Regions from separate parts of the Chryseobacterium sp. 2VB genome, predicted to be linked through region 3. Evidence: riboswitches for the same ligand, from Rfam matches in the RefSeq annotation. Region 3 holds a riboswitch; each other region holds the start of a gene.
What was found. Region 3 has a riboswitch for S-adenosylmethionine ahead of FFS26_RS08130 (TonB-dependent receptor plug domain-containing protein). Riboswitches for the same ligand answer to the same signal wherever they lie in the genome.

Region 1 (10,150 bases), on a different contig from region 3:
GCCAAGAAAGCTCAATATTTCCTGAACAAGGTAAGAATGGATCTGTTGATAGACACCCGGAATTTAGATGAAGAATTCGCGAAAAAATTACAGTTGAAAACCGGGAAAACCATGGAAATGATCAATGAAGCTATGGTACTTATCAAAAAAGCCCAGGATCCTTACGCGAGCGTAATGAAAGAAGACCTTACAAGGATCAATAAGGTCCTTGGTGAAATACTTAAATAATATAACAATAGAAATAACCTAACAATGTAGATTTGCTCAATGCTGTCACCATTCAAAGAGATACATTGTTAGAATGATAAATAAAAATTTTATTATGGAAAACCTGGATAACCCCAACATAGAAACCCCAAGCTCTATTAATCTTAATAAGCAGGAAGAGCAGTTTCAGTCGAGAATTGATATGATTGAACTTCGTGCAAGTTTGGAAAAAGTAAAATCTGAGATCGGAAAAGTGATCGTAGGGCAGGAGAAAATGATTGAACATCTTTTGGCAGCTTTGCTTTCAAACGGACATGTTTTGATTGAAGGTGTTCCGGGAGTGGCAAAAACAATCACTGCAAAACTATTAGCCAAAACCATTGACGTAGGTTTCAGCAGAATTCAGTTTACACCGGATCTTATGCCTTCCGATATTTTGGGAACATCCGTTTTCAATGTGAAAAACTCAGAATTTGAATTTAAAAAAGGACCTATCTTCTCCAATTTCATCCTGATTGATGAAATCAACAGATCGCCGGCAAAAACGCAGTCTGCATTATTTGAAGTCATGGAAGAAAGGCAGATCACGATGGACGGTACACGATATACCCTTGAGGAACCTTTCCTGGTGATCGCTACACAAAACCCTATTGAACATGAAGGAACGTACAGACTTCCGGAAGCACAGCTGGACCGTTTTTTATTCAAAATCAATGTAGGATATCCTGATCTTGAGCAGGAAATTGCGATTATTAAAAATCAGCACGAAAGCAAAAAAGAAGATAAAACAGAAGGAATCAACCGCGTGATCACAGCTGAACAATTGAAAAACTACCAGCATCTGGTAAAAGAAATTATTGTTGAAAGCCAGCTGATGGAATATATTGCTAAAATTATCATCAATACCAGAGAAAACCAATTCTTATATCTTGGAGCTTCACCACGAGCTTCATTGGCACTTCTTACGGCATCAAAGTCATTTGCCGCTTTAAGAGGTAGAGACTTTGTGACTCCTGAAGATATTAAAGAAGCAAGCTACGCCGTATTAAGACACAGAGTCATCGTATCTCCGGAAAGAGAAATGGAAGGTCTTACCGCAGATGAAATTATCCGTCAGATTTTAGAGGGAATAGAAATACCGAGATAGAACAATAGGTAGTAGATGGTAGGTAGCCGGTAGCAGTTGATTGTGAGTGAATGTTTAAATATTTACAAAATTATTATGTATGGCAAATTTTAAAGAACTTTTAGTCTGGCAGAGATCTATTGATTTTGTTACTGAAATCTACAGAACTACAGAAGCTTTTCCTAAGGATGAGATTTATGGCTTGACATCACAAATCAGAAGGGCTGCTGTTTCTATACCCTCCAATATTGCAGAGGGAAACTCCAGGAGAAGCAAACCTGATTACGTGCAATTTTTAAAAATATCAAGAGGCAGTTGTGCAGAAGTAGAAACACAATTAATTATTTCAAAAAATCTCAAATTTTTAAATGAAAATGAGCATTTAAAATTAAATGAAAAGATTATAGAAGTATCCAAAATGTTGAACGGACTCATTAACTCATTACAATAATACAACTGTAAGACCTATGGTGCGTTCACATAATCCTCAAAACCTGTAACCTGCAACCTATCATCTGCAACCTGCCACCTAACCAATGAAAAACTTATACATCAATACACGTTTCTTTTTTGCACTCATCGGAGTGGGGATTCTGTATGTCCTTGCATTTTTCTTTCCGGTGCTGATGTGGGTAGCCCATATCACACTCCTGATTTGTTTTTTGGCAGCAATGGTAGATTTTCTGTTGATTTTTAATCAGAAGAATGCATTGCAGGTTCAAAGGATTCTGCCGGAAAAATTGTCTAATGGAGATGAGAATTTTGTAAAAATTGATATCAAAAATAATTACAACTTTACCATAGCCACTAAAATTATTGATGAAATCCCGTTCCAATTTCAGAAAAGAGATTTTCTGATCGAAAAGCAGATTGCTTCCGGAGGAAATACATTTTTTCAATATTCATTAGAACCTAAAGAAAGGGGAGAATATCATTTCGGAGGTTTGAATGTGTACGCATCATCACCAATAGGACTGATTTCAAAAAGATTTATTTTCCAGAAAGATGCGATGCTTCCTGCCTATCCCTCTTTTATTCATCTCCGAAAATATGAACTGATGGCTATTCAGAGTGAATTTTTATTAGGTGGAATCAAGAAAGTCAGAAAGCTTGGACACACCATGGAATTTGAGCAGATCAAAGAATATGTACCCGGAGATGATATCAGAACGATCAACTGGAAAGCAACTTCGAAAACAAATCGTTTAATGGTTAATCAGTTTCAGGATGAAAAATCACAGCGTATTTTTATGCTGATTGATAAAGGACGAACCATGAAAATGCCTTTCAATGGATTAAGCCTGCTGGATTATTCCATAAATGCAACCATGGCGCTGTCTCATATTATTTTGAGAAAAGGAGACAGAGCCGGAATGATGACCTTTTCCAAAAAAGCCGAAAATAAAATTGCTGCTGACAATAAATCCGGACAGCTGAAGAAAATTTCCGAGGCACTTTATAATATTAAAACAGATTTCTTCGAAAGTGATTTCAACAGATTATATCAGGATGTAAAATATTCCATCAACCAAAGAAGTTTAATTCTGCTTTTTACCAATTTTGAAACGTTAGACGGACTAAACCGACAGCTGAAATATCTTCGCGGAATTGCAAAAAATCATTTGCTGGTCGTGGTATTCTTTAAAAATTCAGAACTGCAGACGCTGATCAACAAAAATCCTGAAAGTATGCAGGAAATTTATGACGAGATCATTGCAGAAAAATTTGAGTTTGAGAAGAAACTGATCATCCAGGAACTCCGGAAATATGGAATCTATACCGTTTATACACTTCCGGAAAATTTGAATATCGATGTTATCAATAAATATCTGGAGATAAAAGCGAGAGGAATTTTATAAAATATGTAAATACAAATCACAAAAAATAAATGGAACTAAAAGAAAAAGCAGGTGCTCTGTTGAAAATAGCAGCATTAAATGAAGGGGCAAAAGAATATATTCTTAACAATCCTGAGCTCTTTAAACTCCTGCTTAAAGCAGCTAAAAGATATATAGGAGGCGAAAAAATGGAGGAAGCTATTGCTACTGCTAAAAGAATTAATGCTAAAGGAATTCCCACTTCATTAGAGTTTATGGGAGAAAGTACCCGTTCAGTGAAAGAGTCAGAAGCGGTAACTCAACATTTCCTTCGTTTGATTAATAATGTGAAAGAAGAGAATATTAATTCTATTGTTTCTTTGGATTTATCACATATCGGACTTGCAATTGACAAAGATATCACTTATAGTAATTTAGTATTGTTAGCGGAATCAGCTTATAAAAAAGATATTGAAATAGTGATTAGTGCAGAAGGAGTTGAAAGAACTGATGATATTATTAATACCTATTGTAAAATATCAAACGATTTTTCAAATGTGGGGATTACACTTCAGGCTTATTTAAATCGTACTCCAAAAGACCTTGAACGGATATTGGCTGAAACACAAGGAAAAATAAGAATTGTAAAAGGAGCTTTTGCTGTTCCTCCGGGACATGCTGTAGAAAGAGGAAAACATTTAGACGATTTATATATTAAATATATTGAAACTCTTTTCACTAATAACAGAAAATGTTCAATAGCTACCCATCATAATATCATTCAAAATAGAGTTAAAGAACTTATTGAACAATATGATATTCCAAAATCTAAGTATGAATTTGAAATGTTACTGGGAATACAGGAAGACCTGTTGAATGAAATCCATAAAGAAGGTTACCCGTGCAGGCAGTATATTGTGTATGGTGATGAATGGTATCTGTACATGTGTAACCGAATTGCAGAAAATCCCGATAATGTTTTTCAGGCTATGGTTGATATCATGTCTTAGCCTCAGGTTTAATCCACAAAGTTTTTTATATTTGAACAAGAATATAAAAAGAATTCTGAATTATAAATTCTTACAATGAAAATTACACTCAACAGAATAAACGACGATTTTTTATTTGAATGTACCAATGCTCAGGGAAATTCTATTCTTTTAGATAATACTTCCCAGCCGGGAGCCAAAGGAGTTTCCCCAATGGAAAGTGTACTGATGGCTGTAGCAGGCTGCAGCGGAATTGATGTGGTGTCTATTCTGAAGAAGCAACGTCAGGAAATTAAAAGCTTTCAGGCAGAGGTAGAAGGAGAGAGAGTACAGGTAGAAGATGCAAAACCTTTTAAATCAATTAAAGTTAAATTCCTTCTGGAAGGAGAAATTGATCCTAAAAAAGCATTAAAGGCTGCAGAACTTTCTTTTGAAAAATACTGCTCTGTATCAAAAACGTTAGAACCGAATGTGGAAATCGGATACGAAGTATTTGTGAACGGAGAAAAAATTTAATCTCTTATATAAAACAGGAAAAGCCGGATGTTTCATCCGGCTTTTATATTACTCATTACCAACTACTCATTGCTTATTAAAAGGTGAGCCTTGGTTTTATCAGTTTTGCTACAGTGGCTGTCCATCCTGTTTGATGGGAAGCACCCACACCACGGCCGTTATCACCATGGAAATACTCAAAGAAGGTAATATAATCTCTGAAATGCTCATCATAATTGAACTTTGGATTCCCTCCATTGAACGCTCTTTGGCCATGTTCATCCTTTAAAAATATTGAGCAGAGTCTTTTGCTGATATTCTGGGCTACTTCATCAAGGTTTCTTTTATCGCCGCTGCCTGTTGGAAGTTCTACTTTCAGACTGTTTCCATAATAATAATGGAAGCGCTGCAGGCTTTCCACAATCAGGAAATTGATCGGAAACCAGATGGGGCCGCGCCAGTTGCTGTTTCCGCCAAACATCCGGCTGTCACTTTCGGCAGGTGTATAGTAGACCATATTTTCCGTTCCGTGCACAGAAAAGACAAAGGGATTTTCTTCATATACCTTAGACATGGCGCGGATTCCGTAAGAACTCAGGAACTCGTTTTCATCAAGCATTCTGGTCAGAACTTTTGTCAGTCTGTTTTTACGAAGTATGCTCATCAGGTGTTTTCGTCCGTGTCCTTCCTCGTCCCAATGGGAAACGAGTTTGGTAAGCTCCGGTTTATTTTTTAAGATCCACTCCATTCGGGTTCTGAAGTTCGGCATCTTTTCCAGTAAGCGGTGGTCTACAATTTCAACAGCAAACATTGGGATCAAACCAACAATACTTCTTAACCTCAAAGAAACACTGTCTCCGTTTCCAAGCTGCAATACATCATAGAAAAATCCATCTTCTTCATTCCAAAGCCCTTTTGTGCCTTCGCCAAGATTTTCCATAGCCTCAGCGATGTAAAGATAATGTTCAAAAAACTTGATGGCCATATCTTCATACACCTGGTAATATTGGGCAAGTTCCATCGCAATACGCATCATATTCAATGCATACATGGCCATCCAGCTGGTTCCGTCTGCCTGTTCGAGGTGCTGGCCATCCTTTAAAACCATGTTACGGTCAAAAGCTCCGATATTATCGAGACCCAGGAAACCTCCACCGAAAATATTTTTTCCGTTTTTATCCTTTCGGTTCACCCACCACGTGAAATTGAGCAGGAGTTTCTGGAATACTTTTTCTAAGAATAATAAATCCGGCTTTCCGTTATTTTTTTCATCAATTTTAAAAACACGGAAACAAGACCATGCGTGCACCGGCGGATTCACATCACTCATATTCCACTCATAGGCAGGAAGCTGTCCGTTAGGATGCATATACCATTCTTTCGTAAGCAGCAAAAGCTGCCCTTTGGCAAACTCTGCATCGATGATGGAAAACGGAACACAGTGAAACGCCAGATCCCATGTGGCATACCATGGATACTCCCATTTATCGGGCATAGAAATAATATCCTTATTATGGAGATGATTCCATTCCGTATTTCTTACATATTCGTTGAAATTTCTTGGGGCTTCAAAGTTGGGATCACCTTTCAGCCATTTTCCGATATTATAATGATAAAACTGTTTGTTCCAGAGAAGTCCTGCAAAAGCCTGTCTCTGTACATTTCTCTCATCTTCGTTAACGGTATCGCTCTGAATTTCCTGATAAAACTCTTCAGCTTCAGCCTGCCGGGTATTGAAAATTTCATCAAAGTTTTCAAAAGGCTCATCGGCTTCATCCGGGCACAATCTGAATTCAAAAACCTTTGATTCTCCGGCTCCGATAAGCTCATCAATCAGAAAAGAAGCCTTTGTTCCTCTTTTTTCGGGATTTACCGTATCCGTTTGATGGATAATATAATTATTGATTCCGTCTTTGAAATAGGTGTTTTCAACTGCAGGAGCTCCGTAAAGCTTAGAAGTATTGGTTTCATTATCACAAAATACACTTTGTGCATTTGAATTTCTGGAATACAGCTTCTTTATCGAAATACTGTCGTGGGCAATATTGATACTTCCGTCATGAGAAGCATTAAGTTCTGCCTTATAGGTGTTGTATCCCCATTTCCAGTTATTTCTGAACCATGCTGTAGGTGCCACCACGATAGGTGCCTCATGCTGGCTTCGGTTACAGACTGTCACCCTGGCCAGAATATCATTGTGATCGGCTTTACAATATTCTATGAAAATATCAAAATATTCATCATTATCAAAAATCCCGGTGTCGAAAAGCTCATACTCAGGTTCCTTTTTGCTGCGTTTTCCATTTTCAGCAAGAATGTCATCATAAGGAAACTCATTGATCGGGTACTTGTACAGCATTTTCATATAGCTGTGGGTAGGCGTATTATCCAGGTAATAAAAGATTTCTTTGATGTCTTCCCCATGGTTTCCCTGAGGATTGCTCAGGCCAAAGAACCGTTCTTTTACCATTTTATCTTTCTTGTTCCAGAATGAAAAAGCAAAACATAAAAGCTGCTTTACATCGGAAATTCCGGCAATGCCTTCTTCACCCCAGCGGTAGGCATAGCTTTCGGCATTATTATGATTGGTGAAATTCCAGGCATTCCCGTTCGGGCTATAATCTTCACGTACATTTCCCCACTGCCGGTTGCTTACATAAGGTCCCCAGTTTTTCCATTTGGTATCTTGTAATCTATCTTTTTCGGCGGTCATATGGCATCATTTTTCAATACGAAGTTAGTTTTTTTGAGAAGTAATTCCAATTTTTTTCATCTGAACAATTATTAATATGGTCTTGGAATACTTGTATTTAAGGGCTTTTTTAAATATTAAAATAATTTTTTTTTGAAATTAAAAGAAAAGAACTACCTTTGCACCATTCGTTCATTCAAATATTGAAAATGTTATCAAGAAAGGTTGAGGGATTAGACCCTATGAAACCTTAGCAACCCTTTGCGCAAGCAAAGAAGGTGCTACGTTCTACCAAATAATTTTGGACAGATAACTCACTGAAGTTCTTTTTCAGCCATTTCCTGTGGCATTTTCAATTGTATTAAAATTTAATAGAATTGAAAACAGAACTAAACTATATTAATCTTACGTATCAAACTCATTCCCAAAAGGAATACCATATCCCGTTGAGCTATCAGCTCTTTGGGAAAGATCTGTTTACAGCCCCTGTTATCTTAATCAACCATGCTCTCACCGGAAACTCAAATGTATCCGGAGAAAAAGGCTGGTGGAAACAGCTGGTAGGGAAAAATCAGATTGTTGATACCGATCAGTATACCGTTCTGTGCTTCAATATACCAGGAAACGGATATGACGATTTTTTAATTGAAGATTATGAAGACTTTACTCCTTCAGATATCGCTGCGATATTTCTGAAAGGGCTTGAAGTTTTACAGATCAAAAATTTATATGCCATTATAGGAGGCTCTCTGGGAGGAGGTATTGCCTGGGAAATGCTTGCCCAGCAGCCGGATCTTGCTGAGATTTTTATTCCTATTGCCTGCGATTACAGAACGCACGACTGGCTTCATGCACAGTGTCTGGTTCAGAAATTTTTATTAAATGATAAGGAAGAACCATTACAGAAAGCAAGAATTCATGCCATGTTGTGCTACAGAACACCGCAGTCGCTCAATGACAGATTTCAAAACCAATATAACCAGGACAAACAACGCCTGGAATCAGAAGACTGGCTGGTTTATCATGGTAATGCGCTAAACGAAAGATTTAGTTTGAAAGCGTACAAACTGATGAATCATCTCTTAATGAATATAAATGCTGCTGATACAGCACTGGAGAACATTCAGGCACGAATGCACATGATCTCCGTAGATACAGACTTATTCTTCCCGGCTTCTGAAATCCGAATGTGTTTTGAAAACTTAAAAGAGAAAAATAAGGATGTTTCTTATCACGAGATCCAATCTATACACGGGCATGATGCCTTCCTAATGGAATATCAACAATTAAATAATATCATTAAAAACATTTTATAGAAGTAATGAAAAATGCTAACGAAATAAAATTTTTGAAGAACAGATCAATCGTCAAATTTGAAGGAGAAGATTTCCTGGGAGAAATCGGGATTGACGGACGAATTTTTAAAGCGCTTACTTTGGCGCGTATCAGTGTAGGAGTAATCTCTCAGCAGGCCATAGAAAACGGAATTTCTATTCTGGTTCATGAAAATGATGCAGAAAAAGCAGTTGCCTGTCTTATTGATGAATTTGAGGCAGAAAGAAAATCAGGAAAAGTTTCTCAGATTTATAGTATCAATAATGTTTCTGTGATTGGTTTTGTTGCAGAAGATTTCAATAAAGTTTTTGCTGAGCTGGCAAGAAATAATGTTTTCCCGTTACTTTTAAATCAGGTGGCAGGAGAAAACAGAGTCAATATCGTAGTGACCTCTTCGCAGGATGAAAAAACAAGAAATATCATAGAATCTGAAATTTTCAAAAAGCCAAAGACCGTTCATCTGGCCATTATTGGTCACGGAAACGTAGGAAAAACCTTGATAGAACAGGTACTTGAATCTGCAGAAGAAATTAAAAAACGTAAAAAAATAGACCTTAAAGTAGTTGCGGTAGCCAATTCAAAGAAAATTGCCTTCAACAAAAAAGGGTTTGATGCCAATTGGGGAGATGAGGTTTTAACAGCTGAAAGACCGTCAAATGTTGAAGAACTGATTAATTTCTCCAACGAAAATCAACTGGAAAATCTGATCGTTGTGGATAACACAGCAAGCAAAGATTTTGTTAAAAACTATCATGCCCTGGCAGAAAACGGTTTCGATCTGGTTTCTTCCAACAAGATTTTCAATACCCTTCCGATAGAAGAATACAGAAAACTAAGATATACGTTGAATAAAAATAACAGACGTTACTTGTATGAAACCAATGTTGGGGCTGGATTACCTTTAATTGATACCATCAAATTACTGCACCTTTCAGGAGAAAATATCACAAGAATCAAAGGCGTATTCTCAGGAACATTGAGCTATGTGTTCAATAATTTTTCTTTGAGAGACGATAAATTTTCAACCATCATCAACGAAGCCTTGGAAAAAGGATACACCGAACCGGATCCGAGAGAAGACTTATCAGGAAATGATGTTGCAAGAAAACTATTGATCCTGGCGAGAGAATTAGACTTAATCAACGAGTTCGGAGATATCAATATTCAAAATCTTGTTCCGGAAAGTCTGCTTGAAGTTTCAAAATCAGAATTCCTTTCAAGACTGGAAGAACTGGACGAAGAATATCAGAAAATAAAAGAAAATCAGGAACCGGGACATGTATTGAGATATGTAGGTGATCTGCACGGAGATTTACAGAAAGATAAAGGTGAACTGGATGTAAAACTGGTTTCTGTTCCTGCAACTTCAGCATTGGGACAACTGAAAGGTTCAGACTCCATCTTTGAAATTTATACAGAAAGCTATGGTGAAAATCCAATCGTGATTATGGGAGCCGGAGCCGGAGCAAAGGTAACCGCAAGAGGAGTA
Region 2 (10,150 bases), on a different contig from region 3:
AAGAACAGAATGTCCTTTACCGTCTACGGTTTTCACGGTACCGTCCGGTGTAGTTACCTGAACTTTTATCGGTTTGCCGTCAGCATCTACAAACGGTTTTCTTACTACCGTCCCTTGCGTTCTGATAATATCTGAAAGGGAAAATCCTTCTCCGAATAATTCTTTTCTTCTTTCAATCAGAACGGCATCTACTACCGCATTCTGTGTTAATGAACCATTATAAATATTGGCATTTCTGGCAGATTTCAACTGGTTCAAGACTGCTACCGCTTGAGAAACATTTCCGTTTCTGGCTTCCGCTTCCGCTTCGATCAGGTACATTTCCGCAGCTCTCATGTACACAATATCTGCGATAAGGGTTGGTTTAAATTTAAACTTGGCATACCTCAGCAATCCTTCTCTACCTTTCTGTCCGTCCCATGAAAACAATTGAGATCTGATATCATTAGTATCAAAAAGGTCTTTAAAATAAGGATCTGCCATAAAGCTGTAATAATAACTTCCTGAGGAAGATACATCCAGATAATGGAAGGCATAACTTTCATCAGACTGTTCCTGGGTCTGTGCATGTCCCCAGATCCATTCTGCGTTGTTGATATCATTGAAACCATCCTTATATTTTTCCGGAGCCATAAGAGAAAATCCTTCCCTTGCGATTTTTGCTGATGCTGAAGCTTTGCTCCATTCTCCTGTATTCAGGTAAGTTCTTGCTAAAAGTCCGTTTACCACAGAACGGTTGATCTTATCCTTATTATTTCTTGTATAATTTTTCAACAGGTTATCGGCGTCGGTAAGATCACTTTTAATCAAAGTATAAATTTCTTCAAGGCTTGCTCTCTTCTTCCCTACTGTGCTTGTTGTGGAAGGTTCTGTATAAATCGGGGCTGTCAACGCTGATTTGTCTTTAAGATAGCTGAACTGGTAAAAACTCGCCAGATTCAGGTAACAGAAAGCACGTAAGGCTTTTGCCTGTCCTTTCACCTGATCCTTTTTCTCCTGACTGCCTTCCGTTCCATCAATTCTTGTAATCACATTATTCATATTATTGATGGTGGAATACAACATAGTCCAGATAAACAGCGGGCGGCTTGCTGTACTGTTCACCATTTCTGTAAAGGCATAGGTAGAAGCGAAACCATATTTATTCGTCAATACTGCTACATCACTTCCCATGGCATCACTGGCTCTCAACACAGTGGAATACCCGATATTGGCATAGGTTGTTCCGTCATTATTAAATTTTGCCCAGGTACCGTTCACTACCGTCTCAGCACTTTCGGCTGTTTTGAAAACTTCTACACTGCTGGCCTGATCAGTCGGAGCTGTATCCAGCTCGCTTTCGCAGCTTGCCAACGACAAAAATCCGATAAGAGCAAATGATATATATTTTAATTGTTTCATTGTTTCAATTTTAAAAGGTTAAAGCGTTGCCTGAAGACCAAAAGTAATTGTTCTCATGGCAGGATATCTGTAATACGTGGTTCCGTCCAAAGCCTGCTCAGGATCCATTCCTTTATGTTTATAGAATGTGAGAAGGTTTTCTGCCTGGATATAAATTCTGAATTTTTTCAATCCTATTTTCTCAAAATAATCTTCAGGGAGTGTATATCCTAAGCTTACATTTTTAAGTCTTGCATAAGTACCTGAATACAGGAATCTTGAAGACGTTGATGTCCAGTTATTTGTTGTTGTGCTCAATGCGGGAACATCTGTATATGGATTATCCGGTGTCCACCTGTTCAGGATTTCAGAACTCCACGCACGTCCTCCGGCACTTCCGTTATGCATGATAGAAGTATAATCAGTATCCAGAATTTTCCCTCCGATTTTGAAGGTCAGTAATCCTGAAAAATCAAAATTCTTATAGGTGATACTTGTGCTGATTCCACCTGTCAGTTTAGGCAATGCAGAACCTTGCAATAGTTTTGTTGCTTTTGAGTATTCTGAAGTCGTTCCTTCCACTGAGTTTCCGCTGGCATCAGTAGAAACTGTTTTCCACAATGGCTTTCCATTGCCTGGATCTACACCCACCCATTCCGGAATAAAGAAATCATATACAGAACCTCCTACCGTTAATAACTTTGTTCCCACCACAAGAGAACCTCCCGGTAATTTGGTTACTTTGTTGTTTAAAGTGCTTAGGTTAACATCAACATTCCATTGGAAATCCTCAGTTTTAACAGGGGTTGTGAATAGTGAAAATTCAAATCCTGTATTCTGAATGGTTCCGATATTGGCAGGATAATCACTGATACCCAACGATGGTGCCACCGGCATATTAAACAGAAGATCCTGGCTTTTTCTTTTGAAGTATTCGATATTCCCTTTAACTCTGTTATTCAAAATAGCGAATTCCAATCCTACGTTTAAGTTAAGGTTGGTTTCCCATTTCACATTATTGGTAGATGTTTTCTCCAATGTTGTTCCCGGTTCTCCACCAAGACTGATAAATCTGTACAGCTCCTGATAAGCGTAATAAAGCGGTTGTCCGTTGGGTCTAAGTAATTTATCATTCCCCTGACCTCCGTAACTGGCACGCAATGTCAACTGATTGAAAACATTCAGGCTTTTAATAAATTCCTCATTCGAAATTTTCCACGAACCTCCCACTGACCAAAACCTGCCCCATCTGTTATCTTTCGCAAATCTTGAAGAACTGTCTGCTCTTCCCGATGCAGATAAAAAGTAAGTATTATTGTAGTCATACTCTACTTTTCCAAGGAAACTCAATAAGCTTAATTTATTACTGTTTCCACTGAAACTTCCCAGCAGAGAAGCAGCATCCGGCTCATAGTAATAAGGCAGTGAAAACTGACTTCTCGTTCCTGAAATCGTCTGATAATCGTATTTGTAGAATTCATGACCTGCTAATGCATTAACGTGATGCTTTCCAAACTTTTTATCATACGTCAGAATATTGCTGGTTGTATAGGAAAGTGTTCTGGTATTGGTCTTCGTCACCGAACCTCCAATTTCAGCACCTTGCCCAAGTAATGGATTTGAATAATAATGTCCGTTATAATTCACCAGATCAACAGAGAAGCTTGTTTTGAATTTTAACTCCGGCAAGAAAGTGAATTCCATGAATCCTTTCCCTGAAAAGTTATCTTCTTTATTTTCGTTTTTGTCCAATGGCAACGTTGCAGCCGCATTTTGGTTCTGAAGTGCATTCGTAGGCCTGTATTTTCCAAAATCATAGATCGGATTTCCGTCGGCATCCAAAACGTAAGTGCCGTCTGCATTTCTTTCATAATAAGGATAGAATGAAGGAATGAATCTTGCCGCATTGATGATATTACTCGCTTTTGAATCCGAAGAAGTAGGCGCCTGCTGAATACTGTTCGTATAGCTTAAATTTACTCCAACATTCAGCCATTTTTTAACTTCGGAATTAATTTTCAGCCTGGTATTATATCTTTTAAAACCAGATTCAATGGCCATACCTTTGTCGTCCAGATAACCAAGGGAAAAGAAGTAATTACTTTTCTCACTTCCTCCGCTGATATCAAGATCCATCTGGTTTCTTGAGGCCACTCTCTGTAAAATATCTCTCCAGTCGTCATTCCAGAGTGGTGATGCTCCCGGTAATAGTTTTCCATCTGTTCCTACCGGTTTTGGATAAGCAGTTCCATAGGGATTGATCCCAAGGGTAGAAACAAGATTATCTGTTGCCATCTGAGCGGCCTGCTGAGAAGAAACTTTACCAGACTGATATCCGTTTCGTAATGCTTCCCAATATAATTGAAAGTACTGATCTGTGTTTACCTGTTCATAATCTTTGACAGCTCTTCCTGAGAATCCCTGGCTGATATTAAAATTAACTTTTGCGTCTCCTTTTTTTCCTGATTTTGTAGTGATGATGATAATTCCGTTTGCCCCTCTTGAGCCATACAAAGCACTTGCTGTAGCGTCTTTCAAAACACTGATGGATTCAATATCACTTGGGCTGATAGAGTTAATATTTCCGTCAAAAGGAATTCCATCCACTACATATAAAGGATCACTGGAAGCACTGATAGAACCGATTCCTCTGATTCTGATAGTAGAAACCGCACCCGGCTGCCCTGAGGCACTGGTCGTCTGAATCCCTGCAACCTGCCCTTCCAATGCTTTGGTAATATTGGTTACAGGTCTGTTATTGATTTTATCACTGGAAATGGTGGCTACAGAACCGGTATAGCTGTTTCTTTTTGCTTTTCCATAAGCTACCACAACTACTTCATCAAGCTCCTTTTCATGAAGACTATCTTTTTTCGCCCTGGAATTCTGTGCACTTACACTGGTGACTCCAAGAAAAAAAGCAGCAACCGAAGGTATCCAGGCTTTAGAATTAAATAAATTTTTACTAATCATAATCAATTTTATTTACCATATATTAAAATTTTGCCCTTTGCAGAAAAGTCAGCAAAGGGCATCGATAAATACGATAAACCAAATGCTTATTTTTCCTTAAAAGGCTGAATGTAACACCTTGCCCTAAGGGTAGGTTGTTAAGACTTCACAGGGTCAGTTCCCTCCATCTTTCTTTATAAGCCGATCGAAATATGGTTGCAAAGCTAAAAACTTTTAGTCTACAAAACAAGTAGACTTATTTATTTTTCATGATAATATTTTAATAATTAACATAAAATTTTAATAAAACCCATTACAATAAGGAGTTGCGACTGTTATCATTTTTTCACACATGACAAATATCATTATCAATAATTCAATGGAATAAAAATTCAGCATCACTTAATTTTTATGTAATTAATTAAAAAAACTTTTTAATTTTATAGAATGAAAGTTTTAATCATCAATGGCCCTAACCTCAATCTGTTGGGCACAAGAGAACCGGAAATCTATGGAAGTGTTTCTATGGAAAGTTATTTGGAAAATTTAAAATCCGAGTTTCAGACTCATGAATTAAAATATTATCAGTCTAATATTGAGGGAGAACTTATCAACAGGCTTCAGGAAGATGACTTCGATGCAGTAGTGATCAATCCCGGGGCTTACACTCACTATTCATATGCGATTGCAGACTGTTTAAAAAATATCAGAAAACCTAAAGTAGAAGTTCATATCAGCAATATCTATAAAAGAGAGGAATTCAGACAGAAATCTGTAACAGCAGCTAATACGGATGCAGTCTTATCAGGCTTTGGAATGGATGGGTATCGGTTGGCCTTATTAAGTTTAAAATAACTTATACTTTTTTATTTAACCACGGATTTCACAGATTTTCATAGATGATTATGAAAAATAATTTATGAAGATAAAGGATAAGATTTACTGTAAAAGCATTGGGGTAAATTCCAGACAATTAACAAAAAGAAAATCTTATATCGTTGAAGAAATAAATGCTGAAAATATAAGAATCTGGAATGATGAAGGAAAGCTCAGATGGTATTCTAAGTTTTATTTCTGCTTGGAGAAAGAACCGGAAATTATTTCCATTCATATTGATGATGAAATAGTAGAGGATACTGAATCTGCAATAGAAGTCACCATTGAATTTTCTGACAAAACAAAATATTGGATGACCTTCACTACTCCAAAGTATTTAAATAAAATATTGGACGGAAAGTCTTACTTTTCTTCAAAGCATTTTATGATTATAAAATATCTGACTGAAGAATCAATCAAATCAACAGTCCTGAAACTGGATGAACAGAATGAATTGATTGAAAGTTGTAAAAAATACTAATAAGAAAGCCTCATCAGTGATGAGGCTTTTTGTATGTTGATTGGTAACTATTAGATAGTCTGTTCCTGCAATTGAGGTCCTGAAGCAACTAATTTCTTACCTTCTTCAGTATTACAGTACTGCTCAAAATTCTTGATATATCTTGAAGCAAGATCTTTTGCTTTTTCTTCCCATTCTGAAGCACTTTCATAGGTATCTCTAGGATCTAAAATACCTGTAGAAACATTTGGTAATTCAGTAGGAATTTCAAGGTTCATGATCGGAACCTGAGTTTTAGGAGCATTATCAATAGAACCGTCAATGATGGCATCAATGATTGCTCTGGTATCTTTCAGAGAAATTCTCTTTCCGGTACCATTCCAACCTGTGTTCACCAGATAAGCTTTAGCTCCGTGCTCCTTCATTTTACCGATTAATGTTTTAGAATACATTGTTGGGTGCAATGTAAGGAATGCTTCACCAAATGCTGGAGAGAAAGATGGCTGAGGTTCAGTAATTCCTCTTTCAGTTCCAGCTAATTTTGAGGTATAACCGCAAAGGAAGTGGTATTGAGCCTGATCTTCATTCAGGATAGAAACCGGAGGAAGTACTCCGAATGCATCTGCAGAAAGATAAACAATCTTTTTGGCATGACCTGCTTTAGAAGGCAATACAATTTTGTTGATATGATAGATTGGATAAGAAACTCTTGTGTTCTCAGTGATAGATCCATCTGTATAATCTGCTACTCCATTGTTAACAACAACGTTTTCAAGAAGTGCATCTCTCTTGATGGCAGCGAAAATATCCGGTTCTTTTTCAGCGGATAAGTCGATAACTTTAGCGTAGCATCCGCCTTCATAGTTGAATACTCCATTGTTATCCCATCCGTGCTCATCGTCACCGATAAGGTATCTTTTAGGATCTGCCGATAAAGTTGTTTTACCAGTTCCTGAAAGACCAAAGAATAAAGCTACATCCCCTTTTTCTCCTACGTTAGCAGAACAGTGCATAGAAGCCATACCTTTTAATGGAAGATAGTAATTCATCATAGCAAACATTCCTTTCTTCATTTCACCTCCGTACCATGTACCTCCGATAATCTGTAGTTTTTCAGTAAGGTTGAACATGATGAAGTTTTCAGAGTTTAATCCCTGAGCTTCCCAGTTCGGGTTGGTAGTCTTTGATCCGTTGATTACTGTGAAATCCGGCTCGCCAAAGTTTTCAAGCTCATAGTGAGAAGGACGAATGAACATATTAGTAACAAAATGTGCCTGCCAAGCCACTTCAACGATGAATCTTACTTTAAGTCTCGTATCCGCATTCGTTCCGCAGAATGTATCTACTACATAAATCTTTTTAGATCCGGCAAGCTGGTTCAGCACTAGTTCTTTACAAGACCCGAAAATTTCTGCAGTTGTAGGTAAGTTTACTTTACCATCCCAGAAAATTGTATCTCTTGTAACATCATCCTGAACAATATATCTGTCTTTAGGTGAACGACCTGTGAAAATTCCTGTTTTTACTGATACTGCGCCTGATTCTGTAAGCTCAGCTTTCTCAAACCCCTGATTTTCAGGAGAAACTTCAGCCTGATATAATTCTTCGTAAGAAGGATTATACACTACTTCATAGTTTCCTTTAATCCCTAATTTCTCTAAATCCTGGATGATTTTAGTGTTTTTCATTTTACTTATATTTTCTATTTCTTTATTGCTTTCAACAAAAATAATATTAATTATTTGTTAAAGGTGGTTTAAATATACTGATATAAGTCAGAATGGCAAATAAAAAAACAGGATTGTAATATATTGATTATAAACCAATTATATTATCCCATTCAAAAACGGTCGTAAAACCTTTCTCCCAAAAATAGTTCTTATAGTCCCCAAATTTCGCACTCATCACAAAATCTCCACCCCATGCACCTAAACTTTTGACAAATGAAGGGCAATCTGGGAAAAATTTTTCTCTAACTGTGAGAATTTCAAGAAAATCGGCAATTTTCCGCTCATGAATCATCATTAATTCAGAAAAATTTTCCAATTCATTGCATAACATAATTTTCTTTGTGATATCCGAAAATTCATCAACCAATTCCGGGGACTTCTTTTTTGATTTGTAAAAATTGATTCCTTCCCTACTATCCTGCTTCTGATTTAAATGAATAAAAATCAGTTCATTTTTAAAGGACGGATTAAAATCTACTTTCTCATATCTTATCTCAGGTTTACTTTGGAAAAGCACTGCAGATTTTTCTTTCGCTACAGCGATATCGTATCCACTGCCTCCCAAACTGATGGTGTTAAGATGAAAAGGATCTATTTCAGCCCATTCCGCCAGGTTATTCATCAGGGTGGAACTGCTCCCAAGCCCATAATCCGCTGGAAACTGAAGATTGGTTTTTAAATGGTAAGTAAGATCAGTTTTGAATTTACTGTCAGAAAGCAGCTGAACATTTTGTAATGTTTTGGTGATAAATTCAGCGCTTGATGGAATATTGGTTTCTAAGATCTGCCAGTTTTTATAATCAATGACAGCTTTTAACCATAATGTATTCTGATGATAGGCTTCCCAAAGAATAAGAGATTTTCCATCTTCTTTTTCTTCAAAGAAAAACTCTTGTCCCAGCCTGGTAGGTACCGCTAAGACAAGAGCTCCATCGATTGCGAAATATTCTGAAGTAAGCATAAGCTTGCCCGGTGAAAAGATCGCGCTCATATTTTTTTTATTTAGATTGCAGAAGTTGCTTCTACAGATCCGTCAATTTTTTTGATCAATCCCTGAAGGGTTTTTCCTGGTCCTACTTCCACAAAGTTAGAGGCACCATCTTTAATCATATTCTGAACAGATTGAGTCCATTTTACAGGACCGGTAAGCTGAGCGATCAGGTTTTGCTTGATCTCATCAGGATTGGTTACCGCCGTAGTCGTAATATTCTGGTATACAGGAATAGTTGCTTTTCTGAATTTTGTCTTTTCGATAGCTGCTGCCAGTCTCTCCTGTGCAGGCTGCATCAATGGTGAGTGGAAAGCTCCGTTTACCGGTAACAGCAATGCTCTTTTAGCGCCTGCTTCTTTCAGCTTTATACAAGCTTCTTCTACTGCAGGAGTTTCCCCTGAAATAACCAATTGTCCCGGACAGTTATAGTTAGCAGGAACAACAACCCCGCTAATCTGTGCACAGATTTCTTCAACCTTGGCATCATCCAATCCTAAGATTGCAGCCATAGAACTTGGATTGGCGTCACAAGCTTCCTGCATCGCTTTCGCTCTTTCAGAAACTAATTTCAAACCGTCATCAAAGGATAAAACTCCGTTGGCAACCAAAGCTGAGAACTCTCCCAAAGAGTGTCCTGCTACCATTTCAGCACCAAGACCATTTACGGCTTTTAATGCTGCTACTGAATGTATAAATATTGAAGGCTGGGTAACCTCTGTTTTCTTAAGATCCGCATCCGTACCGTTAAACATAATGGAAAGAATGTCGAAACCTAAAATTTCATTGGCAGATTCCATCAGATCTTTAATATCTTTTCTAGAATCATACAATTCTTTTCCCATTCCTACGAACTGAGAACCCTGCCCTGGAAATACAAGTGCTTTCATGTATTGAATTAAATATTATGCAAATATAACTATAATGTTAACAATATTCGTTTTAAGTGCTATAAATCATTTATTGTACTAACCTGATTACTCTGTAACCTGTATTTACATAAGCACCGTTAGCTTTAGATTTTACAAACTCAAATTTGGTCGCAAGCTGAGTCTGAACTTTATTCATTTGTTTAAAGATCTCTCCTTTTTTATTCTCTCTGGTTAACATGTCATTTACCACATCAAAACCTACGATAGCATATTTCGGTGGCGTTTTGCAGTATTTGCTTTTATAAGCAGCCAGAATTTCTTTCTCAAAGCTTCCGTCTGTATTGATCTTTCTATCCATCAGATATACAAGACTTGCCTGGCTCAGCTCATCCACTTTCTTCTCAAAAACAGGAGAATAGAACATACTGAAGGCTTTTATTCCCTGAACTTCTTTAGACATCGCAATCATTCTGTTGGCAAAAGCATCTCCTGCAGTATTATCATCATTTGCTAAAATGGCAATAACCGGTGCAGACTGTCCTGTCATCATATTCTGATCCGGCTGAATATCTGCCGACGAATTAACAATAATGATATTAGGATTTTTCACCGCTTTTTCAAGTCCGGCTTTGATATAGTTGGCATCTTCTTTTTTAGCATCTGCCACTATATATATTTTCTGATCTGAATACACTGCTTTTACTTCTTCTACAATCTTATCAGCATACGTCTGATTATTGGTTTCTACAATAATAAGGTTACTGTAGTTATAGAGTTCCGGAGAGTTGGCAAATGGTGCTACAATCGGGATTTTTTGATTTTTGGTGAAATCAAGAACATCAATGACATTGGATTTGAAGAAAGGTCCGATAATAAGATCTGTATTATCAGG
Region 3 (10,150 bases):
TTATCAGAGAACAACAAATAATTTTGATCAGATCACATTCCTGACCGGAATTAACCTCATCAGCACGTTTGAGAATTACTATAATCAGGATAATTATGGTATCAATCTGAATTACACAGATACTTTCTTTAAAATCTGGGAAAGCAATATTTCAACTTCGTTCAGTTATAATGAGACTCAGATTACAAGGTTCAATCTGGTTCCTAAAAACGGACAGTCGTTTTATTATTCCCTCAATAATACATTCCAGCTCAATAAGGCTAAAACGTTCATGCTATTTGTCAACTACTGGCATAATCTTCCTTCCCGTGACGGATACACCGCTGTAAGAAACAGAGCAAGTTTTGACGCCGGAATCAAGATGAGCTTTGTGGAAAAAGCACTCCAGGTTAACCTTTCGGTGAGTGATATTTTTAAACAGTCCGGATATAAGGGTGATATGTATTTTACAGATAATACACAGTCATTCCACAACTATTGGGATGCCCGAAGAATGACACTCAGCGTTACCTATAATTTGGGGAACCAGAAAATCAGATCCAATAACAGAGCGGTGAATTTCGAAGAGAAAAACCGTGCGCAATAATAATGTAACAGTAATTTTAAAAAAAATAAACTCATGAAAACCTTTTTTTATATTTTTCTTGTATGCCTTTCTACATCAGTATTCGCTCAAAAAAAGCCTTCAGATTATTTTAAAAATCCAAAGACGAAAGTTTTGGTGGTAGGCTCCTTTCATTTTGATTATCCAAATCTGGATGCCCATAAAACCAATAAAGAAGATCAGGTAGATGTACTTTCTCTCAAAACAGCAAAAGAAGTCACAGAACTGGTAGAATATATCAAAAGATTTAAGCCGACAAAGATTGCGATTGAGGCCTGGCCGGGCTGGAATGCCAATCAAAAGCTGAAGGAATACAGCGAAGGCAAACACCGTGACAAAAGAGATGAGCGTTATCAGCTTGCTATGAGAATAGCCAGTGAACTCAAAATAAACGAATTGTTCAGCATTGACGCAGAATCTATTCTGGGTGACCTTGAAAAACATTTTGGGAAAACTGATTCTGCATTTTTTAAAAACCTCAGCAAGGATTATGATTTCAGAAGTGATGACCCGATCTCCCAACAGTTTACGGCCTTCTATAAGAGTGCTGAACCTAAAAATTTCAAATCTCTTCTGGACACTTTTACTTATATGAATTCCAAAGAAAGCCATCAGTACGGATACGGGGCCTATCTTAGCGGTGACTTTAAACTAAGAGAATATGACGGCGCCGATATGCTCGCACTTTACTGGTACAGCAGAAACCTGAGAATGTTCCGCAATATTCAAAACATTCCTCACAACGGAGAAGACAGAATTCTTGTGATTGCAGGAAATGGACATGCGGCGGTATTAAGACAGCTTTTTACCTCTTCCGCAGAATATGAATTCATTGAATTTTCTTCACTGAAATAAATAAAAAGACAGAGATTGAAGCTCTGTCTTTTTTTAATCAAAACTTCAGTCTTATATTAGAAGCTGAATTCAATTCTTACAAATAAGAACCTTCCGCCTATACCATACTGGGAAACCTGTCTGGAATAGACAAACTGGTTATCAGCCGTTAACGAGCTTATAGCAGGGCTTTTAGAAGGCAATATATTAAAGATATTATTACTTCCTACGGTTGCTGAAATATTTTTATTAAAATTGTAACCTACTGATAGATCTGTTATCACGCGTCGGTTAAGGATGAAATGCTCTGTACTTCCTGTTACACCATCAAAGTTAGCATCCACAACATCTGCATCGGTCACTTTACCAAAGAAAGAATTACGCAGTACGAAAGTAAAGCCGGAAACTCTTACCGTATTGCCCAATGTAGCTTTTACACGGGGTACAGCTTCTTCAAAATAGATTCTGTTTGGTTCTGAGAAATAATTATTGATCTGACTTACCAGTTTAGGAGACGCGTGGATATCCCCGATTCTTTTAGTCTGATTAAAATTGATTCCCAGATTATTCTCCAGGGAAATTCCTGATGAGATTTTTGAGTTCTGGGAAATTGTGATATCCAACCCTTTTGTCTGAGAATCTACTGCATTGGCAAAAAAGTTGGCAGCGCTGGCTCTGGCAAGATCAAAAGCATCCTGTAGAACGGCCTGATCCGAGCCAGGAGTAAAATTACCATCAGGGCGATAGAAGAGATCGGTCAGTACGACTCTGTCTTTAATCTTTATTAAATAAGCATCTGCTGTGAAAGTAAGGCTTAATGCCGGAATCTTCCAGGTAATTCCTGTGCTGTAGGATTGTGAGGTTTCCTGCTTTAATTTTGGAATACCCAATGCCTGTGCAGCCTCAGAATTATTTCTGAAAGTACCTACTTGCGTTGTCTTCCCCTGCTGAATCAGCGTAGAAGTAGAACTGTAATAGATTTGTGCCAATGAAGGTGCTCTGAACCCCGTAGAGACAGCTCCTCTCCAGTTGAGATTGGAAGCCAGTTTTACATTGGTTGCCACCTTATAATTGAATGTAGATCCGAAATCTGAATAATTCTCATACCGTACAGCTCCTTCCAATAACCATCTGTCCGTAATTTCCAGTTCTGCATCAGCATAAGCTGCAATACTGTTTCTGTTTCCGGAAACTGCATTTTCAGGACTGAAGCCGGGGAAAACCTGAGCTCCTGCGGGTCTTACATTTCCAAAAAAATCGGTTACTTTTTCATTTTCAGGGGTTTTTGCCGTTACTACCCTGCCATAGATATCGTAAGAAGCATAAGAGTTTTCCTTTCCGGCATTTACTTTATAATTTTCGTGTCGGTATTCACCACCAAACGCAATGTTCAACCCTTTCAGAACATCATATTTCTTAGAGAAATCAAGGTTGACGGTATTTTGTGAGAATTCAGATCCTCCGGCATCAAAGGTTCTTGGAGAACTATCTGTAAGTGATGCATTAAAAGTATTGACAACACCAAAACCGAAAACATTTTTCCCGAATGTATTACTGAAATCCACATTCCAGCCCTCCCATTTTCCTTTAATTCCGGCTGCAAGGGAATAATCATTTACAGTGGCTTCAATCTGAGGCAGATATCCGTTGGGAGTAACTGCATTGATATTCCTTTCATTATTTGGAAGCCTGTAAAATCCTCCTGCATTACCAAGACGGTAACTGTAGCCACCAAATGAATAAACCTTCCAATCCTCATTTACAGGAATTTCAGAATTGAAGAAGAGCTGTCCGGACTGCAGTTTAGACTGCCCTGCTCTCAAACTGAAATCTTTTCTCTCCAATCCTCTGTAATTAAGCTCCTCAGAGGTAAAATCTTTACCCAATATTTTTTGAAGCTCAGAAATGCTGTTTGCCCCGGAAATCTGAGATTGAAAATCAGGTGCGAAATATCCAACCTTAGTTGCATACTGCTTAATGGTATTGATGATTTGCTGAGTATTGGAAGTATTGGTAATGTTTTTATACAAGCCGTCAATATTCACTCCATCCTGTAATGCCCGGTAATTAATGGCATTATAGGCGTTGAAAATATCTCCTTCCCTCACTCCTGCTCTGGAATAAGGATCACGGTATTGCGCAGAACCTGTAATGTTAAAAAATCCGGATTTCCCTACTTTAGCGCCATAATTAAGGTCTACAGAAACAGTCTGTCCGTCTACCCCTCCGGAGAAATTATTGGCAACAGGTGAAGCATATCCGCCTAAAAATACCTGTCCGGAAAATCCAAGCCTTTTTTTCAGTCCCAGGTTTATCACTCCCGCAATAGCATCAGAACCATACTGGGCAGCAGCTCCATCCCTTAAAACTTCTATTTTTTCCAATGCAAAAGCAGGAATAGCATTAAGGTCGGTTCCCACAGAACCTCTTCCCGGCGTAAGGGTAACATTAATCAGTGAAGACTGATACCTTCTTTTTCCGTTGAGTAAAACCAAAACCTGATCTGGTCCTAATCCCCTCAACAGTGCCGGATCCACAAAATCAGTTCCGTCATTTACAGTATGTGATGTGGATGAAAATGAAGGTACGATATAGTTTAAAGCCTGGCTGATATTATTCGTCGGGCTCTGTTTTAAAATTTTAGATATATTAATGATATCCACCGGAACAGGAGTATCCGTCAAAGATCTTCCGGAACCCCTTGATCCAAGGATGACCACATCTTCTATTTTCTTCGATTGTAAAGTGTCCGTCTGTGCGTAATAAAATGAAGAAATAAGCACGATAGAAGGAATAAAAATTCTTTTTTTGAAATTATGCATGTTTGTTGTGTACTTTTTTGTTGATGAAATTTGTTTTTTAAGCAATACAGATCCTGTAGCCCTAAATTGTAAGGTTACCATAGAATTCGAAATGTTTGTATTATTTTTTAGAAATAGAAAAGGCTAGAAACAACAACACATGCGCATGTAGAAATGGCATGAGAACATATCAGAGTAATGAAGGCTCACTTCATGATCTGAAGAATAAAAAATTACTGATGGAATGTGATTTCCCTTGTCTTTAAACATTTGATTTTAACTTTTAAAACAAAAATTCAAGATGGGAGTAATGATAGAAATGATAAACATTTTTTCCGGAAGATCCGGCTTATCGATTGTAGCACCTTGCTTGTTTTTGCAGGTTGCTATCCCATCTAGAGATTCTTGATAATTACCCGGCAAAGATATAATTATTTCCGAAATAAAAAAAATTTAGCCTAAATTTTCGATTTTCAACATTTTAGCGTAACAAATTATCTTTTTCAGCGTCTAACCGGATAACAGTAAAAACATTATGAAAAAAACAATTTTCGCTTTATCCTTATTAAGCTCTGTTCTTATTTTTTCTCAGGAAAAAAATAATAAACCTCAGGAAAAGCAAATTGAAGGCGTAGTCATTACCAAAACTAAAAAAGCCGTTGAACAAAAAGCAGACCGTACTATTTTTGACTTTTCTGAGCAGCCTCAGCTGAATAACGGAAATGTTCTGGAAGGAATAAAAAAACTTCCGGGACTTGTATCTACCGATATTGCCGGGATGATGTATCAGGGAAAAATGCTGGAAGTATATCTTAACGGAAGACCTCTGAACATCACTTCCAATGAATTGAACTCCTTCCTTGAAGGGATGCCGGCCAATTCCGTAGAAAGAATTGAAGTGATCACGCAACCAGGTGCTGAGTTTCCGGCAACTTCCGGAGGTGCCATCATGAATATCATTACCAACAAAAATGCAAATAAATATTTAACCGCTACTTATTCAGGAAATTATTCTTTCACAAATTATGACCAATACAGAAGCAGAACTACGAATTCCGTTAATTTAAATGCAAGAAATAAATATTTCGGATGGCAGCTGAATGTGGGGCAGAATTACCGTGAAAGTATGCTGAATGGCCAGCAGGATGAGCTTCTAACAAGCCATACCGATAGATACGCACGCGGATATTTTGCAAAATCCGGATTAACTTTTGATCTGGGACAGGACAGGTTATTATTGAACTACGATATTTATCACAATAATAATGACAACTACACTTTAAGTGACGGGCATGGAGATTTACCGTTCAAGAGAAACCCGAAAGATTTAAAAGAAGCTTTTTATACTTCTTCTGACGTTGCCCATACCAATAATTTAAGACAGGAAGCAGTTGTAACCTATCAGAAGCGTTTTGCTGACAAATCTCAAAAACTGGATTTCCAGTTTGGGTATACAAGATCAGACAGCAAATTTTCTCAGGATAATTACTTTCAGGATGGGACGTTTGTAACTTTTCCCAATGAGCCTCTTGATAGCCCTACCAATGGATTAAAAGATATTCTGAATAATAAATCTGTGATGAATATTGCCAACTTCAAAGTAGATTACGCACAGCCGATCAAGCTTCTTGATGGTGGGAAAGTAAGTTTTGGAGGATTATATGAAAGGCAGGATTATGATACAGAAAGTTTTGGCCTGACCAATCTGGAATATCAGAGACAGACTGCTTCAACGTATTTAGAGTTTCAGGCTAAACTGAAAAAGTTTGATTTCACGTTGGGATCCCGTGCTGAAAATTATGATATTTCCGGGGTAACAAGATATTTTGATAAAGATGCAAAACTGGTAGAGGCTAATTTAATTCCCTTCAATAAATTTAAATTTTTCCCTAACGCAAGTGTACAGTATAACATGATGAATCAGGTTTATATTGCCGCAAATTACAACAGGAAAATCAGTCTGCCTAGTATTTCTGCCCTGAACCCGAATAACGTAACATTCTCGGGACCTAGTACAGAAGTAAATGGTAACCCGAATCTACAGCCTACTATTTTTGATAATTATGAATTGAAAATATCAGCTTTTGATTATGCGTTTATCGGGTATAGCGTAAGCTCAGCAAGCAATCAGGTAGCGCAGATCATCCGAAAAGACGGAAGAAAACTCTTCAATGAGCAGGTGAATATTTCCAATATGAAAATTCACAATTTCAATGTGGGATTACCGGTTCCTTTTATGATTTTCAGTAAGCCTTTGAGTGAAATCATGAAATTTAATTTCAATCCGGATAAAATTAACTTCATGTATTTATATGCAGGATATCAGAAGCATGAAATTGATAATCTGAACAATAAAGGGTTCTGGATCTTCAATATCATGACGCAGATTATTTTGCCTAAAGACATCAAACTGACAGCCAATTACAGCTATCTGACTCCAAAGGCAGGATATTTCTACTTTACTGCAGAGAAGCCGTTCAACAACTCGTTTGATATTACATTGACGAAGAAGTTTATGAACAACCGTCTGACACTTTCTGTTTTTGCAAACGATATTTTCAATGGACAGGTGATGCAGGTACGTTCTAATCCGCCATCAGGAAATCCGGTGATGATCTACAGCAAATACGACACAAGAAATTTCGGACTTTCCATCAACTATAAAATTCCGACGAGAAATAAATTGGCGAAAGAAGATCCGAATATTTTAAATCAGACCAAAAAAGAAGATACCGGAGGTGTAATGCAGCAGGCACAATAATCCTTCTTTGTAATAAAATAAAAATAGGCGGTAAATAATTACCTCCTATTTTCTTGAAGGTAAGTTTTAGCTAAAGCCAATGGATGGTTTTATAAAAGTAAAACGGGCTAAAGCCCGTTCCTATTGATATGTATTACTAATAAAATCGTGTTATTTTTGAAAATAGTAGTGACATTAGTGTTTACATTTACATCAGAAATCTACCGTCTGAAATCTCCAGTTCAGCGTGTCTACCAATGTCAGCTGATTTAAACTTACCGGAAGATCTGTTATGATTTTTAATACCTGAAGTGCCATCATACTGCCTATCATTCCGGGAAGAGCTCCCAAAACGCCAAGACTGTCACAATCCGGTACATCCTCATCGAAAGGCGGTTCCGGGAAAATATCTCTTAAGTTTTTACTTCCGTTATGATTAAACACAGCAACTTGGCCTGAAAATCCTAAGATACTTCCGTAAACCAGAGTTTTATTAAGTTTTATGCAGGTATCATTTACCAGGTATCTTGTTGAAAAATTGTCTGAACCATCAATAATAATATCATATTGAGCAAGGATTTCCTCAGCATTATCATTATTAATTTTTCCTTCAATTCCTATGAATGTAACCTGATGATTGATTTCTTTTACAAAGATTTCAGCACTTTTCACTTTGGATAATCCCACACTGTTTTCTGTATGAATGATCTGCCGGTTCAGATTATGAAGTTCAACCTCATCAAAATCTGCAACACCTAAAGTTCCTACTCCTGCCGCGGCCAGATATTGTATAATTGGACTTCCCAAACCTCCTGCCCCTATGACGAGAACTTTGGATGACCTTATTTTCTTTTGTCCTTCCAATCCAATCTCATCAATAAATATCTGCCGGCTGTACCGTGAAAAATAATCTTCTTTCATAGTTATCATTGAACCATTAAGATTCTTTAAGCTTTTAAGAATAGTTAAGTTGAGCTTCGCTTGAAACAGCTGTCTTAAAAATCTTAGATTTTTCTTAATTCAACTTCATCTCTTCAAAATCCTTTGGTTTTAAAATTTTAAAATCCACTGTAAACAGAGTCCCAGTCTTTCATTACAGGATCATAGCCTGCTTTTTTGATCATTGTTTTAATCTCTTCCATACTTCGTTCGTCGCTGGTTTCAAACTGTTCTAAAGATTCTTTATCCACGGCGTAACCACCAGGATTTGTTTTTGAACCTGCACTCATAGCAGTTGCTCCCAGAGAGACAATATTATTTCTGAAGACTTCATTTTCTCTGGTAGATATGGAAATCTCAAGGTCTTCATTCCAGATTCTGTAAGCACAGATCAGCTGAAGAAGATCTTTATCTTCCATGATAAAATTGGGTTCAATAATTCCTTCGGCAGGTCTGAGTCTTGGAAAGGAAACAGAAAATTTACTTTTCCAGTACTGTTTTTGAAGATAATCGATGTGTAAGGCATTGAAAAAGCTGTCTACTCTCCAATCTTCAAGCCCAAGCAGGACTCCCAACCCGATCTTATGAATTCCTGCTCTTCCTATCCTGTCGGGAGTTTCCAGACGAAAATGGAAATTTGATTTTTTACCTTTCGGATGGTACTCCCTGTAAACATCCTGATGATAGGTTTCCTGATAGACCAATACGGAATGTACCCCTTCATCATGAAGCAGTTTGTATTCATCTTCCATTAAAGGCTGAACTTCAATGGAAATATTGGAAAAATGTGGCTTTAACTTACGGACAGCATTCTGAAAATAAGGTACACCCACTATTTTATTGGCTTCACCGCTTACCAGTAATACATGATTCACTCCCATTGATTTCAGGACTGATGCTTCAATCATCAGCTCCGTATCAGAAAGGGTCTTCCTTTTCAGATTGTTATCAAGACTGAATCCGCAGTAGGTACAGATATTCTGGCATTCATTGCTGAGATACAGCGGTGCATACAACTGAATGGTTTTTCCGAAACGTTTCTGGGTAAGTGTCTTCGTCATCACTGCCATCATTTCGAGTTCCCGAGAAGCGGCTGGTGACAGAAGATTAAGGAAATCATCAATCGTTTTGTTTTTCTTCTGAAGACTGTATCTTACATCGGCCAGACTGACGTTTTCAAGCTTATTCTTTATCTCATCCCACTGATAGTTTTCAAAAACATCTTTAAAGCTTTTCATAATCCTGATTATTCAAATAAAAATGAAGTCAGCGGACTTGATGCTTCAGCATGGCTGGAAATGGCTCCCAACCCTGATTCAAAAGCTCTTCTTCCGGCAATCACACCTTCTTTGAAAGCAACAGCCATATTCAAAGGATTTCTGGCTACAGCAATGGCAGTATTCACCAAAACGGCATCTGCTCCCATTTCCATTGCTTTTGCGGCATCTGACGGCGCCCCGATTCCTGCATCTACCACTACAGGGACGTTGCTCTGGCTGATGATTATTTCAAGAAAATCCTGTGTTTTTAGTCCTTTATTCGTTCCAATAGGGGCACCCAAAGGCATTACGACAGCTGTTCCGGCGTCTTCAAGACGTTTGCACAAAACAGGATCAGCATGAATGTAAGGCATTACCACAAATCCAAGTTTGGCTAATTCTTCAGTGGCATATAAGGTTTCAATGGGATCCGGCAGTAAATATTTCGGATCCGGATGAATTTCCAGTTTTACCCAGTTCGTTTCCAGGGCTTCTCTGGCTAATTGTGCTGCAAGCACAGCTTCTTTTGCGGTTCTGGCTCCGGAGGTATTAGGCAGAAGATGAACATTCGTTCCTTTTAATGAGTCAAGCAGATCATCTTCATTGGATTGTGCATCAATTCTCTTTAAGGCCATTGTTACCATATTGGTTTCAGATGCCATGACAGATTGTACCATATCTCTCATACTTCCGAATTTTCCTGTTCCTAAAAACAGTCTGGATTCAAAAGTTCTTCCTGCTATTTCTAATTTCTGATGATTCATATCATTACTTTTTTTAGTTCATTTATAATCTCAGGCTGCTTTGTAATAAGCCCAGAAACGGCAACACCGTAAATTCCGATTTCCTGTAGCGGTAAAATATCTTCAGGATTAACGCTCCCGATGGCAAATATTTTAGGGATCTTTATTGATTTATCCTTTAACCCATCAATGATATCCCGATATCCTTCAAATCCAAGGACAGGACTTAA

Region 1: another riboswitch for S-adenosylmethionine. It lies ahead of FFS26_RS11070 (alpha/beta fold hydrolase); the one in region 3 lies ahead of FFS26_RS08130 (TonB-dependent receptor plug domain-containing protein).
Region 2: another riboswitch for S-adenosylmethionine. It lies ahead of FFS26_RS04105 (SusC/RagA family TonB-linked outer membrane protein); the one in region 3 lies ahead of FFS26_RS08130 (TonB-dependent receptor plug domain-containing protein).

The regions. Positions count from the first base shown of each region.
Region 1 is NZ_SCNC01000009.1:146,867-157,016, forward strand. It holds gene FFS26_RS11035 (hypothetical protein) at 1-228, shown strand, start outside; gene FFS26_RS11040 (AAA family ATPase) at 323-1,354, shown strand; gene FFS26_RS11045 (four helix bundle protein) at 1,434-1,784, shown strand; gene FFS26_RS11050 (DUF58 domain-containing protein) at 1,870-3,192, shown strand; gene FFS26_RS11055 (proline dehydrogenase family protein) at 3,222-4,160, shown strand; gene FFS26_RS11060 (OsmC family protein) at 4,236-4,655, shown strand; gene FFS26_RS11065 (MGH1-like glycoside hydrolase domain-containing protein) at 4,732-7,347, opposite strand; SAM riboswitch class I at 7,536-7,642, shown strand; gene FFS26_RS11070 (alpha/beta fold hydrolase) at 7,704-8,642, shown strand; gene FFS26_RS11075 (ACT domain-containing protein) at 8,648-10,150, shown strand, end outside.
Region 2 is NZ_SCNC01000003.1:262-10,411, forward strand. It holds gene FFS26_RS04100 (RagB/SusD family nutrient uptake outer membrane protein) at 1-1,401, opposite strand, end outside; gene FFS26_RS04105 (SusC/RagA family TonB-linked outer membrane protein) at 1,420-4,353, opposite strand; SAM riboswitch class I at 4,437-4,535, opposite strand; gene FFS26_RS04110 (type II 3-dehydroquinate dehydratase) at 4,780-5,187, shown strand; gene FFS26_RS04115 (hypothetical protein) at 5,252-5,689, shown strand; gene pckA (phosphoenolpyruvate carboxykinase (ATP)) at 5,740-7,356, opposite strand; gene FFS26_RS04125 (GYDIA family GHMP kinase) at 7,484-8,389, opposite strand; gene fabD (ACP S-malonyltransferase) at 8,401-9,276, opposite strand; gene FFS26_RS04135 (LysM peptidoglycan-binding domain-containing protein) at 9,347-10,150, opposite strand, start outside.
Region 3 is NZ_SCNC01000006.1:97,539-107,688, forward strand. It holds gene FFS26_RS08120 (TonB-dependent receptor domain-containing protein) at 1-586, shown strand, start outside; gene FFS26_RS08125 (DUF5694 domain-containing protein) at 620-1,459, shown strand; gene FFS26_RS08130 (TonB-dependent receptor plug domain-containing protein) at 1,516-4,260, opposite strand; SAM-I-IV-variant riboswitch at 4,559-4,656, opposite strand; gene FFS26_RS08135 (TonB-dependent receptor domain-containing protein) at 4,775-7,000, shown strand; gene FFS26_RS08140 (HesA/MoeB/ThiF family protein) at 7,193-7,900, opposite strand; gene thiH (2-iminoacetate synthase ThiH) at 8,038-9,156, opposite strand; gene FFS26_RS08150 (thiazole synthase) at 9,165-9,941, opposite strand; gene FFS26_RS08155 (thiamine phosphate synthase) at 9,938-10,150, opposite strand, start outside.